Regions from separate parts of the Arthrobacter russicus genome, predicted to be linked through region 1. Evidence: predicted binding sites of a transcription regulator. Region 1 holds the regulator's gene; the other holds the start of a gene.

Region 1 (8,244 bases):
GCCGAAGACACCACGACCGGTGATCGCGACGAGCTCAATCCGGGGGTCAGCGACAAAGCTTGGCGGCAGGTCTCGGTGACTTCGATGGAATGCCTCGGCTCGCAGAAATGCCCGATGGCATCGGACTGCTTCAGCGAACTGGCGCGGGCCCGCGGCGCCGAGGCCGATGTGGTGGTCACCAATCATGCGATGCTGGCGATCAGCGCCTTCGAGGGCTTGGCCGTGTTGCCGGAATACGACGTGGTGGTGGTCGACGAGGCGCATGAGCTGGTGGACCGGGTGACCAGCACCATCGCCGGCCAGCTGTCCGCGAACATGGTCACGGTTGCGGCCAGCGCGGCACGGAAGCACACCGCGATCAACGTCGACGGACTCAATGCCGCCGCGGTGGCACTGGAGGAAGTCTTTTCCGGGGTGCCCAGCGGCTGGCTCCCGGATGGTCTGGATGCGCGCCAGACCGATGTGGTCGGGATGCTCCGGGAGGCTTCCCGGGTGGCCCTGTCCGATTCCAAGGGCGAATCTTCGCAAGTGGCCGACGGTGGGCGCCAGATGGCCCGCTCCCGGCTGCTGCTCATTTTGGAGCTTTGCGAACGACTGATCGGGGCGGCCGATTCGGGCGAGGTGGTCTGGTTGTCCCGGCAGGGCGTATTCGACCCGAAACGCGGCTACTCCCCGGCCGACGAGTCCGAGCCGGGAACCATCAACATCGCTCCGTTGAGTGTCGCCATGAAACTCCGGGACGGGTTGTTCGGCGAACACACCGCAATTCTCACCTCGGCCACCTTGGCCATCGGCGCGGCGTTCGAGCCGACGGCGGGCGGCTTGGGGCTGCTGGGCGAAGGCGCACCGAGCTGGACCGGAGCGGATGTGGGCAGCCCCTTCGACTATCCGAAACAGGGCATGCTCTACGTCGCGGCGCATTTGGCGAAACCGGGCCGGGGCAATTCGCCGGAGCAGCTCGACGAACTCGAGGCCTTGATCCGGGCTTCAGCCGGCGGAGCGCTGTGCCTGTTCTCGTCGCGGAAAGCCGCCGAGGACGCGGCCGCGGAACTGCGCAGCCGGTTGGATCTTCGGATCCTCTGCCAAGGCGAAACGTCGATGGCAGCTCTGGTGCGGCAGTTCGAGGCCGAACCGGATACCTGCCTCTTCGGTACCATGTCGCTGTGGCAGGGGGTCGATGTGCAAGGCGCTTCCTGCCGCTTGGTCACCATCGACCGGATTCCGTTTCCGAGGCCGGATGATCCCTTGATGACCGCCCGGACCAGGGCGGTGGCCCGTTCCGGAGGGAACGGCTTCATGTCGATATCCGCCACCCACGCGGCGATCCGGCTCGCCCAAGGCGCCGGCCGGTTGATCCGCTCGTCGAGCGATCGGGGAGTGGTAGCCATTTTGGATTCCCGTTTGGCAACCGCACGCTACGGCGGGTTCCTCCGCGCGGCGCTGCCGCCGTTCTGGGCGACTACGGACCGCAAAATCGCCTTGGCCGCACTCGAACGGCTTGCTCCGAAAACGCCGGCGAAATGAGTCCAGGCGTGGAGCTCCACCCCTTGAAACGGCTTCGATAAGGGGTAAAACTCCACGCCCGACCGGGACTAGAGCGGGTTAGTCAGAGCGCACGCAGAACTGAAACGACTTTGCCCATGATCGTGGCGAAATCCCCCAGAATGGGCTCGTACTGGGTGTTCTGCGGGAGCAGCCAGGTGTGACCGTCGCGTTGCCGGAAAGTCTTCACCGTGGCCTCGTCGTCGAGCAGCGCCGCTACGATATCGCCGTTGATCACATCGTTCTGCCGTCTGACGACTACCCAATCGCCGTCGCAGATCGCCGCATCGATCATCGAATCACCGGCGACCTTGAGCATGAACAGCTCGCCGTGGCCGACCAACTGCCGCGGCAAAGGCATCACGTCTTCGACCACCTGGTCCGCCAGGATCGGCCCGCCGGCGGCGATCCGGCCGACCAAGGGAACCATCGCGGTGTCCTGGGCGCTGCCCAGTTCCGCCACGTTCAAGCCTTTGGCAGTGCTGCGCAGACTCGTGGTGTCGGCGACACCCTCGATGTCCACCGAACCCTCCTCGAGGGTCAGCGGAATCAGCACTTCCATGGCCCGGGGGCGTTTAGGGTCGCGGCGCAAGTAGCCTTGTTTCTCCAATTGCGACAGTTGGTGCGTCACGCTGGACAGGCTGGCCAGGCCGACGACGTCGCCGATCTCGCGCATCGAGGGCGGGTATCCGTTGGAACTGATCGAGCGCTGGATGCATTCGAGGATCTTCTTCTGCCGCATCGTAAGCCCCTTCAACCCGGTGCGCCGGGGAAGTGCACCGTTCGAACTCTCCTGTGCTGCCATGCCGATCCGCCCTTTCAGAGCCCTGAGCTGCTTGTCTAACGGTCTGTCCAAAACGCCGCCGAACATTGCTCCGGCGGAAGCCGGAGACCTGCCGGGGCAAAACTGTCGGTGCTCGCTGATGGACTGTCTCCATGAACGAAAACCGCACCGATCCAGGGGTTCCCGGACTCAGCAGCCCTGCTGTGGCCCGGATCCTCGGATCCGCTGACTTCACGGTAAGTCACCGAGGGCAAGAATTCAAACATATGTTCTAGCGAGTCTTGGCAAGATTCGATGATGTGTGCTAAAAATATATCAGACGATTCGAAAACATGTTCTATCGACGGAGAATCCGGCCTTAGATCACTGGACTAGGTATTCGAATCGATGACAGGAAGGTGGCAGCAATGTCGGCAATCAGTATTCATTCGGTATCCAGGGTCTCCACCGGAGTTCCGGCCCGAGGAGGCCAACGTTCGCTTCGATTGACTCGACGCGGGAGGTTAGTTTTCATCGGTTTGCCGATGCTCCTGCTCGCGGTGGCCGCGCTGGTCCTGTCGGGCTTCTTGACTGCCCCTTTGAAAGCCGGAGTCGATGTCGGGGCCGGATCCGCGACATCGAAAGTGACCGTTGGTTCAGGCGAGTCGATCTGGTCGATCGCGGCCGATAGCGGGGTCAACCGGGACCTTCGGGACGTCGTCGCCGAAATCGTTCAATTGAACGAATTGGGCAGCTCCGTCCTCTCGCCCGGCCAGCAGATTTTCGTTCCGACCAAATAGCGGTCGAACGGTCGGCCCGGCCAAGGCCTGGTCAGATGGCCTGACGCCAACCGCACTATTTACAACTTCATGCCGCCGTCACCAGATGGGCCCCCGACGTTGGGACGTCGGGGGCCCATCGCCGTCAAGCGCTGTCTTGCCAAGCGGCAATACCGGCACGGTGGTTGAACCGTGACGATGGCGCTTCACCTTGTTTCGATGCTTTTCGCGGCCCGATAACGGCTCGCCTAGACTGGATCGGTGAGTGAACAAGCATCTGAAGACCGGCTCGATCGGTTGGGCGCCTTGCCGATCAGAGACGACCTGCGCGGATTGGTGCCTTATGGCGCCCCGCAGCTGGACGTACCGATTCTGCTCAATGTCAACGAAAACACCCATGGTGTGCCAGATGATGCCCGGAAAGCGATTCTCGCTGCGGTGGAAGCTGCGCTGGCCGGGTTGAACCGCTACCCGGACCGCGAGTTCACCCGGTTGCGCGAGGCTCTGGCCGATTACCTCGGACACGGGCTGGCCGCCGAGAACATTTGGGCCGCCAATGGGTCCAATGAGGTTCTGCAGCAAATCCTGCAGGCTTTCGGCGGTCCGGGGCGAAGCTTGTTGAGCTTCCCGCCGACCTATTCGATGTACCCTTTGCTGGCCAGCGGCACCGGAACCGAATACCTCGCCGGGCGCCGGGCCTCGGACTTCTCGCTGAGTGCGGATTCGGCTGCGGCCCAGGTAGCGGAACACCGACCGAATCTGGTGCTGCTTTGTTCGCCGAACAACCCCACCGGAACGGCATTGGGCTTGGACGTGGTGGAAGCGGTGTACGCAGCCGGCGAAGCTTCGCAGACCATGGTGGTGGTGGATGAGGCGTATGCCGAGTTCGCGCAACAAGGGACGCCCAGTGCTTTGGAACTGCTGCCGGGCCGGAACCGCTTGATCGTCTCGCGGACCATGAGCAAGGCCTTCGCCCTGGCCGGTGCCCGGCTGGGTTATCTCGCTGCCGCGCCGGAAGTGGCGGACGCGTTGCGCCTGGTCCGGCTGCCTTACCACCTCTCGGCGCTGACTCAGGCGACCGCGGTTGCCGCACTGCAGCACTCGGCTTCGTTGCAGGCGAACGTGGCGGACATCAAGCTGCAGCGTGATCGGATCGTGGCTGGTCTGCAGGATCTGGGATTGACCCCGGCACGGTCCGATGCGAACTTCGTCTTCTTCGGCTCGGTGCCGGATCCGCGTGCGGTCTGGCAGGGCCTGTTGGCTGCCGGAGTGCTGATCCGCGACGTCGGGATCCCGGGCAGCCTGCGGGTCACTGCGGGAACTGAGGCGGAGACCAGCAAGTTCCTCAGCGTGCTCGCAGGTCTGCTGGGCACTGGCCCGGCCGCGGATTCCGTAGACTGGACCCATACCCGCAACGACAAAGGATTGCCATGAGCTCGCGCATTGCCCGGCTGGAACGGAGCACCTCCGAGTCTTCCGTCTTGGTGGAACTGAATTTGGACGGTACCGGCCAGTCCGAGATCGAAACCACGGTGCCGTTCTACAACCACATGCTCACGGCGTTGTCGAAGCACTCGCTGATCGACCTCACCGTGCGGGCCAGCGGCGATACGGACATCGATGTGCACCACACGGTCGAAGACGTGGCGATCAGCTTCGGCGAAGCTCTGCGGACGGCCTTGGGCGACAAAGCCGGCATCCGTCGTTTCGGCGAAGCGAGCGTGCCGCTCGATGAGGCTTTGGCACACGCTGTGGTCGATGTCTCCGGCCGACCCTACCTGGTGCATGGCGGTGAACCGGCGGGCCAGGAATACCACCTGATCGGCGGTCATTTCACCGGTTCCTTGACCCGCCACGTCTTCGAAGCGATCACCCTGCACGCCCAGATCTGCTTGCACATGCGGGTTCTGGCTGGACGCGATCCGCACCACATCGTGGAGGCGCAGTTCAAGGCTTTCGCCCGCGCGTTGCGGGCTGCGATCGAATCGGATCCCCGGGTCGACGGAATCCCGTCCACCAAGGGCTTGTTGTGAAACCCACGGTAACGGTCCTCGACTACGGCTCCGGAAATGTTCGTTCCGCGGTCCGTGCCCTGGAACGTGCCGGTGCCGAGGTGACGTTGAGTGTTGCTCCGCACGACGTCCTGGAAGCCGATGGACTGGTCGTGCCCGGCGTCGGCGCCTTCGCCACCGTGATGAAGGAGCTGCGCCAGGTCGACGCGCTCCGGATGATCGGGCGACGGGTCGCCGGCGGCCGGCCGGTGCTGGCGATCTGCGTCGGCCTGCAAGTGCTTTTCGAGAACGGGGTGGAGCACGGCAACTCGGAACCCGGCATGGGCGAATGGCCGGGCACGGTGGAACTGCTGCCGGCCGAGGTGGTTCCGCACATGGGCTGGAACACCGTCGAAGCGCCCGAAGACAGCATGCTGTTCGATGGCATCCGGGATGAGCGGTTCTACTTCGTGCACTCCTATGGCGTGCAGAAATGGGACTTCGACGTGACCCAGCCGAAAATGCGTCCACCCAAAGTCACCTGGAGCGAGCACGGCGCCAAGTTCATTGCAGCGGTGGAGAACGGTCCGCTGTGCGCCACCCAATTCCATCCGGAGAAATCCGGCGATGCCGGTGCCCGATTGCTGCGCAATTGGGTCGGCTCACTGAAGATTTCCGAACGGAAGCAGGTAACTGAATGATCTCGCTCCTCTTGATGGGCTTGGGCGGTTTGATGATCGGCGGGGTGATCGCTTTCTGGCAGCAGAAGGTGCCGCGCTGGGTGCCGGTCTGCTTCGCCTTGGTCGCGGTTTTGGCCTTCGTCGCCGCATATCTGTTCACGATCAACCCCCAATAGCCGGAACCCGAAGAAAGAACCCGAGGAACCATGACCGAGCACATTCTCGAACTCCTGCCTGCCGTCGACGTCGCCGATGGCCAGGCTGTGCGCCTGGTGCAAGGCGAAGCCGGCAGTGAAACGAGCTACGGCGCGCCGCTCGACGCCGCCCTCGCCTGGCAGCACGATGGTGCGGACTGGGTCCATCTGGTCGACTTGGATGCGGCATTCGGTCGGGGTTCGAACCTCGAATTGCTCCGTGAAGTAGTCGCGCAGCTCAACGTCAAAGTCGAACTGTCCGGCGGCATCGGGGATGACGCTTCGCTGGAAGGCGCTTTGGCTCTGGGCGCCGCACGGATCAACCTGGGAACTGCCGCGTTGGAGGATCCGGAATGGACCGCCCGGGCGATCGCCCGCTTCGGCGACAAGATCGCGGTCGGTTTGGACGTCCGGGGGACCACGCTTGCCGCCCGGGGCTGGACCCGGGATGGCGGGGACCTCTGGGAAGTGCTCGCCCGCTTGGAAGATGCCGGATGCGCCCGGTACGTGGTCACCGATGTGACCAAGGACGGCACCCTCCGTGGACCCAACCTCGAACTGCTCCGCGAAATGCTGGAGCGGACCGACAAGCCCGTGGTGGCTTCGGGCGGCATCTCCAGCCTGGACGATTTGGCGCAGCTCAGAGAGCTGGTACCGCTCGGCCTGGAGGGGGCGATCGTGGGCAAAGCCCTCTACGCCGGGGCGTTCACCCTGCCCCAGGCCTTGGACGTCGCCGGACGCCGATGAGCACCGGGCAGCCGGCGCTGCCGCCGCATATCGCGGCAGCCCTGCGCGGCGCCGGCGGTACTGCCGATACCGCAGGCCAACCCTGGTCCGGCCGGGATCTGGCGCAACCCGACGGGGCCCGGCCCTATCACCGGTTCGACGCCGACGACGGCAGCCAGGACGAGGGTTTCCGGCTGGCCCATGCGGCGCTGCGGGCCGGAACCGGGACCGAGGCCGACGTCATGGCGAGCCTGGCTGCCGCCCGGGTCTTCGTGCCGATCATCGCTACTGCGACCGAGCTGGCCGGAAGCGGTGCGGAACCGGTTCCGGAGGCAGCGGACAGCGGGCATCTGCACGGCGACAAAGAGTCCGAAATGGCACTGGTGACCGTGCTCGCCCCGGATGGCAGACGCGCGCTCCCGGTGTTCAGCACGACGGAGAATCTCACGGCCTGGCACCCGCAAGCCCGGCCGGTGGCGGTATTCGCCCCGCGGGCCGCGCTCTCCGCGGTCGCCGAGGCGGCCCAGCTGATGGTGCTGGACCCGGGTGCGGCAACCACCTTCGTGGTGCGCCGCCCGGGCCTGTGGGCGCTGGCCCAGCAACGTCCGTGGACGCCGAGCTACGCAGACGCGCAGCTGCACGCCGAAGTGCGCCGGTTGCTGGCCGAAGCGGCGCTGGAAATGTCGGCGCGCGGCGATAGACTGGGTGGTCTGGCAGCAGCTGCTGCAGAACCCGGTTTTTTGCTCGGCATGGACTTGCTGCCCGGCACCGGAATCCGCTCGACGGGGGTCGACGGAACGGTGTATTCGGGCGGTGGCGCCGGCCCGGAGTTGCGCCTGGTATTGCTGCTTCGTCCAGGGCTGAGATCGGAATTCCTCAACGGATTCGTCTCCCTGGCCCAGGAAGCCTTGGCCGGGAATGAGATCTTTGCCGAGCGGGTTGATTCTTTGGAAGTCAGCGTGCAAAGCGCAAGCAGTGAAACAGCAATGGACCCCGAAGGTCCGCATTACGGAAGATAGCGTCGACGGCACTGCGGGGCAGCCGATCGCCGCCCGAGCACAGTGAAGGTGGACCGCAGTGGATTTCGGCCAGTACCGCGCGCTTTTGAGCGTTCCGGCGATTCGGCGGCTTTTGATCGTCGCGATGCTGGCCCGGGTCCCGCACGCTGCGGCCGGTATGGTGCTGACGCTGCACGTGGTCAATACGCTGGGGCTGGGATATGTCGCCGCCGGCGGAGTCACTGCCGCGGTGACCATCGGGATTGCCTTCGGCGGTCCGTGGCGGGGCAGGCTCTTGGACAAGAACGGATTGCGCCGGACGCTGGTGGCTTCGATCATCGCGGAAGTCGTAGTGTGGTCGATTGCGCCGTTCCTGCCGTATTGGCTCCTGATCGTCGCCGCCATGATCGGCGGTGCCTTGGCGGTCCCGATTTTCACCCTGGTCCGTCAGGCCATGGGAGTGATGGTCTCGGCCCAGCAGCGGCGGACCGGATACGCCTTGGATTCGATCGGCACCGAGCTCACCTTCATGGTGGGCCCGGCTGCAGGTGTCGCCTTGGCCACCGTGAAC
Region 2 (8,244 bases), 430 kb from region 1:
TCGAGGCAATGGTCACCGCGCCGTGGTCCAGCTCGAATTCCCGGCCGTCCGCCATATTGACCTTGGCCGGGTTCGAGCTGCGGCCGAAGGCTCCGTTCGCAGCCGAAACCAGAACCTTGCGTTCGGAATCCGTGGCGTGGTTGTCCGCGTGGTTGAAGGACGGCGAGTCCGAGGCCGGGAAGCTTTCGGCCAGCGATTCGTCCACGCTGCCGTCTTCGATGTCCTCATGGCCCACCGCGACATAGTTGTGCAGATCCTTGCGGAACTGCTCCTTGGCGTCGGTGAGCTGGACCCGGTCTTGCGGACGCTTGGGTCCGGAGATCGAAGGAACCACAGTGGAAAGGTCGAGCTCCAAGTACTCGGAGAACTTCGGCTCTTTCGAAGGGTCGTGCCACAAGCCCTGTTCCTTGGCGTAGGCCTCGACCAGGGCGACGTTTTCGTCCGAGCGTCCGGTCAGCTTCAAGTACTCGATGGTGACCTGGTCGATCGGGAACATCGCAGCCGTGGAGCCGAATTCCGGGCTCATATTGCCGATCGTGGCGCGGTTCGCCAACGGCACCTCGGCGACGCCTTCGCCGAAGAATTCGACGAACTTGCCGACCACACCGTGCTTGCGGAGTTGCTCGGTGATGGTCAACACCACATCGGTCGCGGTGGCGCCGGCCGGAATGGAGCCAGAGAGCTTGAACCCGACCACGCGCGGAATCAGCATGGAGACCGGCTGGCCGAGCATTGCCGCCTCGGCTTCGATGCCGCCGACGCCCCAGCCGAGCACGCCCAGACCGTTGACCATGGTGGTGTGCGAGTCGGTGCCGACCACGGTATCCGGGTAAGCGCGCAGCACGCCGTCGACCTCGCGGGTCATCACGGTGCGGGCCAAGTACTCCAGGTTGACCTGGTGCACGATGCCGGTGCCCGGCGGGACGACCTTGAAGTCGTCGAACGCGGTCTGGCCCCAACGCAGGAACTGGTACCGCTCGCCATTGCGCTCGTATTCGATTTCGACATTGCGTTCGACGGCGTTGGCGGTGCCGAACACGTCGATCTGCACCGAGTGGTCGATCACCAGTTCGGCGGGGGCGAGCGGGTTGACCCGGGTCGGGTCGCCGCCGAGTTCTTTGACCGCCTCGCGCATGGTCGCCAAGTCCACGACGCAGGGCACGCCGGTGAAGTCCTGCATGATCACCCGGGCCGGGGTGAACTGGATTTCGGTATCGGGCTGGGCGTTTGGGTCCCAGTTGGCCAAAGCGCGGACATGGTCCGCGGTGATGTTGGCACCGTCTTCGGTGCGCAACAGGTTTTCCAACAAGATCTTCAAGCTGTACGGCAGGTCGTTCGATCCCTCGACCGAGCTCAAACGGAAAATCTCGTATTCGGTCCCGGCGACATTCAGTACGCCTTTGGATCCGAAGCTGTCCACTTTACTCACAACAGGACTCCTCTCGCCTCAGCTTTTATCTTTGTCTCGCGAGAGTCAGGTCGCTAGTTAGGTACGCCTAAGCAATTACTCCCGTTCGGAGACGGCACCACGGCGTTTGAGGATCCGGTACAGGATTTCGATCACCGCACAGCCAAGAACCACTACTCCTATGGTAACCGCCAACAGGGTTCCGCTGGGCACCGCGAGCGCGAAGAAGGTCCGCGAGAACGGCACCACGAAAACCAGGACCAGCAACAGGAACATCGCGCCCACCAGCAGCGCCCGCCAGCGGTCGAACGGCCGGGCGAGCACCGCGAGCACCCAGAGCGAAAGCAACAGGATCGTCATGGTCGCCGCCGTCCGGCCGTCCTGCAACTGGCCGGCCGGATCCAGGCTCGCGTCCGGGAAGGCCCTGGAGAAGCTGTAGACGCCGATGATGCAGGCCGCGATCACGGCACCCACCGGGATCGAGAAGGACAACACCCGGCGCAGGAATCCCGGCTGGTACCGGCGCTTGTTCGGCAGCAGCGCCAGGAAGAACGCCGGGATGCCGATGGTCAGTGCGCTGGTGATCGAGAGCTGCCGGGGCAGGAACGGGTACTGCCAGAGCAGCACCCCGATTACCAGGGAAATGATCACCGCGTGCGCGGTCTTGGTCAGGAACAGGTTCGCCACCCGCTCCACGTTGGCAATCACTCGGCGCCCTTCGGCCACCACCCCGGGCATCCGGGAGAACTGGCCGTCCAAAAGCACCAGACGGGACACCGCCTTGGTCGCGGCGGCACCGGAACCCATCGCGATCCCGATGTCCGCGTTTTTCAGCGCGAGCGCGTCGTTGACGCCGTCCCCGGTCATCGCCACCACATGGCCGCGCTTCTGCAAAGCCAGCACGATCGACTTCTTCTGTTCCGGGGTGACCCGGCCGAGCACTTGCTCCTTCGCCAGCACTTCGCCGAGTTCGTCGAGGTCCTCGGGCAGCTGCCGGGCGTCGTAGCCCTGACCGACGTTTTCGAAGCCGACTTCGCGGGCCACCGCTGCCACGGTCCGGGGGTTGTCCCCGGAAATCACCCGCAGCTGCACGCCCTGCTCGCGGAAATACGCCAAGGTTTCCCCGGCGTCCGGACGGACTTTCTCGCGGAAAGTCAGGATCGCCACCGGGACCAGCGCCGCCGGGATCGCCTCGTCTTCGATCCGCTCGCCGCTGTTGGCCAGGATCAAAGCACGCAAGCCTTTTTCAGCCAGGCTGCCGGCTTGTGCCAGCGCTGCCCGGTGCTCCGCGGCTCCGGCATCGAGGACCATTTCGGGTGCGCCGAAGACCCAGGTCGAAACCCCGTCACCGGCGGCGCCTTCGGCTTCGAAGCACACCGCGCTCCACTTCCGCGCGCTGTTGAACGGAACGCTGGACAAGGCCGGCTTCGTGGGCCCGGTGTGGTACTCGACGGCGAGGCAGGCCGCGGTGGCATTCGCGTTGTCGTCCGCGCCGATCCAGGCCAACGCCGCACGCCAGCCCGGCACATCATTGAGCTGCTGCTCGGCGTCGAACACGATCTCGCCTTCGGTGAGCGTGCCGGTTTTGTCCAGGCAGACCATGTCCACCCGGGCCAGCCCCTCGACCGCAGGCAATTCCTGGACCAAAACCTGGCGCCGGGCCAAGGTCATCGCGGCCAGGCCGAAGGAGATACTGGTCAACAGCACCAAGCCTTCCGGGATCATCGCCACGATCGAGGCGACTGCGGAGACCACCGCTTCCTTCCAGTCCCCGTTGCCCAGGGCCACTCCCCAACCGCCTTTGGCCTGCATCTGGCCGTTGATCACCAGAATGATGATCGGCACCAACGCCCAGGTGATGTAGAGCACGATCTTGTTGATCGAGTTGCGGATCTCCGAGTTCACCAGGGAAAACCGCTTGGCCTCGGCGGTGAGTTTGGAGGCGAAGGACTCGATGCCGACCCGCTGCACCCGCACGGTGCCGGATCCGGAAACCACCGCGGAACCAGACAGCACCTCGTCGCCGGGGCTCTTGTCGATCGGATCGGACTCTCCGGTCAGCAGCGACTCGTCGATTTCCAGGCCCGCTACGCTGAGCACTTCGGCGTCCGCCGGCACCTGGTCTCCGGTGCGCAGCACCAGGACATCGTCGTAGACGACGTGTTCCACCTGGATGTCCTGGACGACGCCGTCGCGCAGCGCCCGGGCTTTGGGCGCGTTGAGCACGGCCAACCGGTCCAGGGTGCGCTTGGCGCGGTATTCCTGCACGACGCCGATCGCGGCGTTCGCGATCACGATGAAACCGAAAAGCGCATCCTGCCACTTGCCGACCAGCAGCACGATCACGAGACAGATGCCCAGCACGATGTTGAACAAAGTCAAGAGGTTGGCGCGCAGGATCTGGCCGATGGTCCGGCTGGAATCGTTCGGCACCGCGTTTCCCAGGTCCAACGCGAGCCGCTCCGCGACCTGGCCGGAACTCAGCCCGGACGCGGCCAGCGTCGTTTCGTCGACGGCGGCAAGCTGCTTTTTGGCCGCCGCCATCGACTCGAGGCGAGCGCGTTGTTTGACTTCGGCATGACTGGGCGCGGGGCGAGTTGAGCTGCTCATATTAGGTTCAACTCTATGCGGTTGCCGGAACCCGGAAATCACTCTTGAGTATGAATTAAGCCCAGCCACCGGGAGTAGACAGGGCTGTTCGGGAAGCCCGGACGCCGGCGGCCCGGGGCGTCTCCGGTTATCCACAGTGCTGCAATGGCAGCTTGGTCATCGAATATTTGTTCTAGTAAAATCAGTTCATGGGAACCCACGCTCCGTCGACTGCCGAAGCCCGCATAGCGCGGGCTCGGGGCACGGCGGCCGAGGCAATTGCCGGACTCCTTGGCTGCTTCGACTCGTCAAATGCCGCCGAACTGCTGGCCGCGGCCGATGCCCTCGAGGCGTTGGCCCGGCAGGTGGCTTACGGCCAAGTCCTGGCCGCAGCAGCCATCGATCGTGATTGTCCGGCCGCAGCCCGGGCGCCGTTCCGCAATACCGCGGATTTCCTGCAGGCCCGGCTGCGCATCCCCCGGAGCGAGGCCAAGCGCCGGCTCGGCGTGGCTGGGAAACTCTTGCCGGCGCACAGCCTGACCGGAGAACCGGTTCCGGCCGGATACCCGCGGCTCGGCGTGGTGGCCAGCAGCGGTGCCGCCTGCCTGCAGGGGCTCAGCAAAGCGATGGATGCGCTCGACACCGCGCAGAGCATCCTCCGTGGCCGGTCCTGGCCGCAGCAGCTTCACCCGCAGGATTCCGAGCTGCTGGGCCGGATGGAAACGAGTCTGGCCGAAGCGCTGGTTGCGCGGGACCCTGATTTCCTGAGCCCGCTGGTCAAACGATGGCTGACGCTTTTGGACCAGGACGGCACTGCGCCGGAGGAATCCGAGCTGAAACACCGGCAAGGGCTTTTCCGACGTGGCGAATACCGCGGACTGAACCATTTCGAGCTTTGGGCCGATCCAGCCCAGACCGAAACCTTGCTGGCCGTGCTGAATGCTGGGAACAACCCGCGCAGTAGCGGGAACAGTAGCGGGAACCGCGGCCAGGCGGACGCCCCAGCAGATCGACGGAGTGCGCCGCAGCGGCAGCTCGACACCCTGGTCAGTGCCCTGGCCGCAGCGCTGAGCACCGATTCGTTGCCGGCAACCGGCGGGCACAGGCCACAGGTCCAAGTCACCATCGACTACCGGCATTTGCTCGGCGAAATCCACTCCCGACGTCCCGGGCGCTCCGGCTCCGGGGGCGCTGCTGCCATGGTTTCCTCCGCAGAGTTCACCGGCCCGATCAACCCGGGAACCATTCGCCGGATCGCTTGTGACGCCGAGCTGATCCCGGTAGTCCTCGGCGGAGCCGGCGAGGTGCTCGACCTCGGCCGCAGACGACGTTTGTTCAGCCGGAGCCAGCGGGCTGCGCTCTTCGCCCGGGATCGCGGTTGCACTTTCCCGGATTGCACGATCCCGGCCAGTTGGTGCGAAGCGCACCACATCCAAAGCTGGCGGGACGGCGGTGCGACCTCGGTCCAGAACGGCGCGCTGCTCTGCTCGCATCACCACCATCTGATCCACCAAGGCGATTGGCAGCTGGACAACCGGCTAGGACTCCCCCGGTTCAGACCGCCGCCATGGATCGATCCGCAACAGCGCGCCTTGCGGAACAATTATCACCGACTGGATGCGGTGGCCTAGGCCGGGCCAAGCCAGTCAAGCCACCCCGTCACGTGCGCCTGGCCACAGGCGCTTTGTGCGGTGCGCCTCGTCGGGGTCGGCTCAGGCGGTCGGCAGCAGCAGGGCCGCGGTTTCCAAGTGGTGAGTGTTCGGGTAGAGGTCGAAGGCGCGCAACTCGGCCAACTGCCAACCCTCAGCAGCAAAGTACGCCACGTCGCGGGCGAATGATGCCGGATCGCAGGAAACGTAAGCCACCGCTCGCGCCCCGCTGGCGCAAATCTGTTTCACCACATTTTTGCCCGCCCCGGCACGCGGCGGGTCCAGAACTACGGCATCGAGCTTGCCGGCACCGGGCAGCACCCCGTTTTCCCGAGCCACCGCCGCAAGCACCCGATCCACCCGGCCGGGCCGGACCAGCACCTCGGCGCGGCCGTCGAAATTGCGCATCGCGTCTTTGCTGGTCACCGGCGAGCCCTCGATGGAAAGCACCCTCCCGGTGGGGCCGACGGCATCGGCGAGCAGCGACGTGAACAATCCCGCTCCGGCATAGAGGTCCGCAGCAGCCGATCCGGCACTGAGGAAGTCGCCCAGATACGCGCGTACCGTGTCCGAAAGCACCTCCGGGGCCTTGCGGTGGATCTGCCAGAATCCGTCACCACTGACCCGGAATTCCGGGGCGGAACCCGATCCCGGCGTAGCCGGCACCGATTCGCGCAACCACGGGCGGCCACGCAGCGCCGAGACCCGGCTGCTCTTGGCGTCCCAGTGGGCTGCGGAAACTCCGCCGGGCAGTTCCCGGGCAAGCCGCGCCGCCGCCTGCTTCGTTCCGGAGAGCAAGACCAACGGACCGTCCCCCGACGTCGGCGCTGCCACTTCGACACGATCGAGTCCGCTGAAGTCCAGATCCCACAACGCCAGATCCCGGATCCTCCGGTCGGCCAGCGGCATGTCCTGGACCGCAATCACCTCATGCGAGCGGTGCGCATGCATGCCGAGCCGGCCCTCGGGAGTGACCGCGAATCCGGTCCGGGTCCGCCAACCCAGGCCGGTCGGATCTTCACCCGGAACCTCCTGCACCTCAGTGGTCACCTCGAGTCCGGCGAGCCGCTGCAATTGCTCGGCCAAAACCATGGCTTTCAAGGCCCGCTGCGCCGGCAGACGCAGATGCCCGAATTCCGCGCCGCCGATCGGCAACGTCCCTGCGGAATGTGCTCGGCCGGAGTCCGCCTCCGGCCAGAAATGGGCCACCCGGGCCCCGGCGAATTCCACCGATTCAGCAAGCACTTCGACCACGTCGGCGCGCCAGAATGCCGCATCTGCTTCAGCTTCGGTCAGGATCGCCCGGACCCGTTCGCCGGGCACCGCATGCCGCACGAAGACCACCCGGCGGCTGGCTTTGGCCAGCCCGGACCCGGCGACGGCAGCATCATCCGACACTGCACCGGATCGGTCCCCGGCCGAGCCGGCATTCCCCATCGAATCGGTATCCCCCGCCGAATCGGCATATCCCGTCGAACCGGCATCCCCCGCCAAGCGGGCGACGAAGTGGCCGCCATGCGCCACCGGACCGATCTCCAGAATTACTTCCTTCGTCGCAGCGCCGGCTGTTCCCGGCACCTCGCGCTTGCCCTGCGCCTCAGTCATCTACCCGTGCCTCAGTCATCTGTGCTTCAGTCATCTGCGTTTCAGTCATCTAGTCGAGTTCTTGGAAACGCCGAGCGGATTCCGAGGACTTGAGCTGCCACGGCACGGATGCCACCATGACGCCGGGCTCGAAGTGCAGCCTGGTCTTGATTCGCAACGCGGTCTGGTTGTGCACCAGCTGTTCCCACCATTTGCCCACCACGTATTCCGGGATGTAGACCACGATCAGGTCCCTCGGCGATTCGCGTCGGATGTTTTTCACGTATTCCATGATCGGCGTCACGGTTTCCCGGTACGGACTGGCCAAGACCGTCAGCGGCACCGGAATTTTCAGCTTCTCCCACTGCGCAACGGTTTCCTGGGTCTCCTCGGAATCGTTATCCACCACGATCGCGTCCAGCTGCGAGGGCCGCGAAGCCCGGGCGAACGCCAGGGCCCGCAGCACCGGTTTGCGCACGTGCGAAACCAGCAGCACCGCGTGCACCCGAGTGGGCAATGCCCGTGGCGAGGCATCCTCGTCGACCGCCAGCTCGCGGGCCACATTGCGGTAGTGGGATTGGATGCTCCACATGATCAGGAACAGGACCAGCATCGCCAACAAGGCGATCCAAGCCCCCTGCTCGAACTTGGTGATCAACACGATCACCAAAACCGACAAAGTCATCGAGAAGCCCAGCGTGTTGATGGTCCGCGACTTGATGATCCGCAGCCGCTCCGCGCGCTCCTTGACCAGCTTCAACCGGCGTCCCCAGTGCAGGATCATGCCGAGTTGGCTGGCCGTGAAGGAGATGAACACGCCGACGATGTACAGCTGGATCAGCTTCGTCACGTCGGCGTCGAACGCGATGATCAGCACGAGCGCGCCAGCTGCCAAAGCGAGCACGCCGTTGCTGTACGCCAAGCGGTCGCCACGGGTGCGCAGCTGCCGCGGCAGATAGCCGTCCTTGGCCAGGATCGAGGCCAACACCGGGAACCCGTTGAAGGCGGTGTTCG

Evidence for each region. The regulator LexA, encoded in region 1, represses DNA repair genes until DNA is damaged. The targets are predictions, from matches to a motif close to TCGAACANNTGTTCGA.
Region 2: a site for LexA is predicted at 4,178-4,193, ahead of JOE69_RS17110 (HNH endonuclease signature motif containing protein). Genes of this name have one in related genera too.

The regions. Positions count from the first base shown of each region.
Region 1 covers NZ_JAVDQF010000001.1:3,233,626-3,241,869, forward strand. The annotation lists gene JOE69_RS15195 (ATP-dependent DNA helicase) at 1-1,524, shown strand, start outside; gene lexA (transcriptional repressor LexA) at 1,607-2,347, opposite strand; gene JOE69_RS15205 (LysM peptidoglycan-binding domain-containing protein) at 2,851-3,105, shown strand; gene JOE69_RS15210 (histidinol-phosphate transaminase) at 3,346-4,518, shown strand; gene hisB (imidazoleglycerol-phosphate dehydratase HisB) at 4,515-5,117, shown strand; gene hisH (imidazole glycerol phosphate synthase subunit HisH) at 5,114-5,776, shown strand; gene JOE69_RS15225 (CG2302 family histidine operon protein) at 5,773-5,931, shown strand; gene priA (bifunctional 1-(5-phosphoribosyl)-5-((5-phosphoribosylamino)methylideneamino)imidazole-4-carboxamide isomerase/phosphoribosylanthranilate isomerase PriA) at 5,962-6,696, shown strand; gene JOE69_RS15235 (SseB family protein) at 6,693-7,694, shown strand; gene JOE69_RS15240 (MFS transporter) at 7,753-8,244, shown strand, end outside.
Region 2 covers NZ_JAVDQF010000001.1:3,659,405-3,667,648, reverse strand. The annotation lists gene JOE69_RS17120 (aconitate hydratase) at 1-1,429, opposite strand, end outside; gene JOE69_RS17115 (HAD-IC family P-type ATPase) at 1,505-4,018, opposite strand; gene JOE69_RS17110 (HNH endonuclease signature motif containing protein) at 4,207-5,628, shown strand; gene JOE69_RS17105 (class I SAM-dependent RNA methyltransferase) at 5,710-7,251, opposite strand; gene JOE69_RS17100 (APC family permease) at 7,301-8,244, opposite strand, start outside.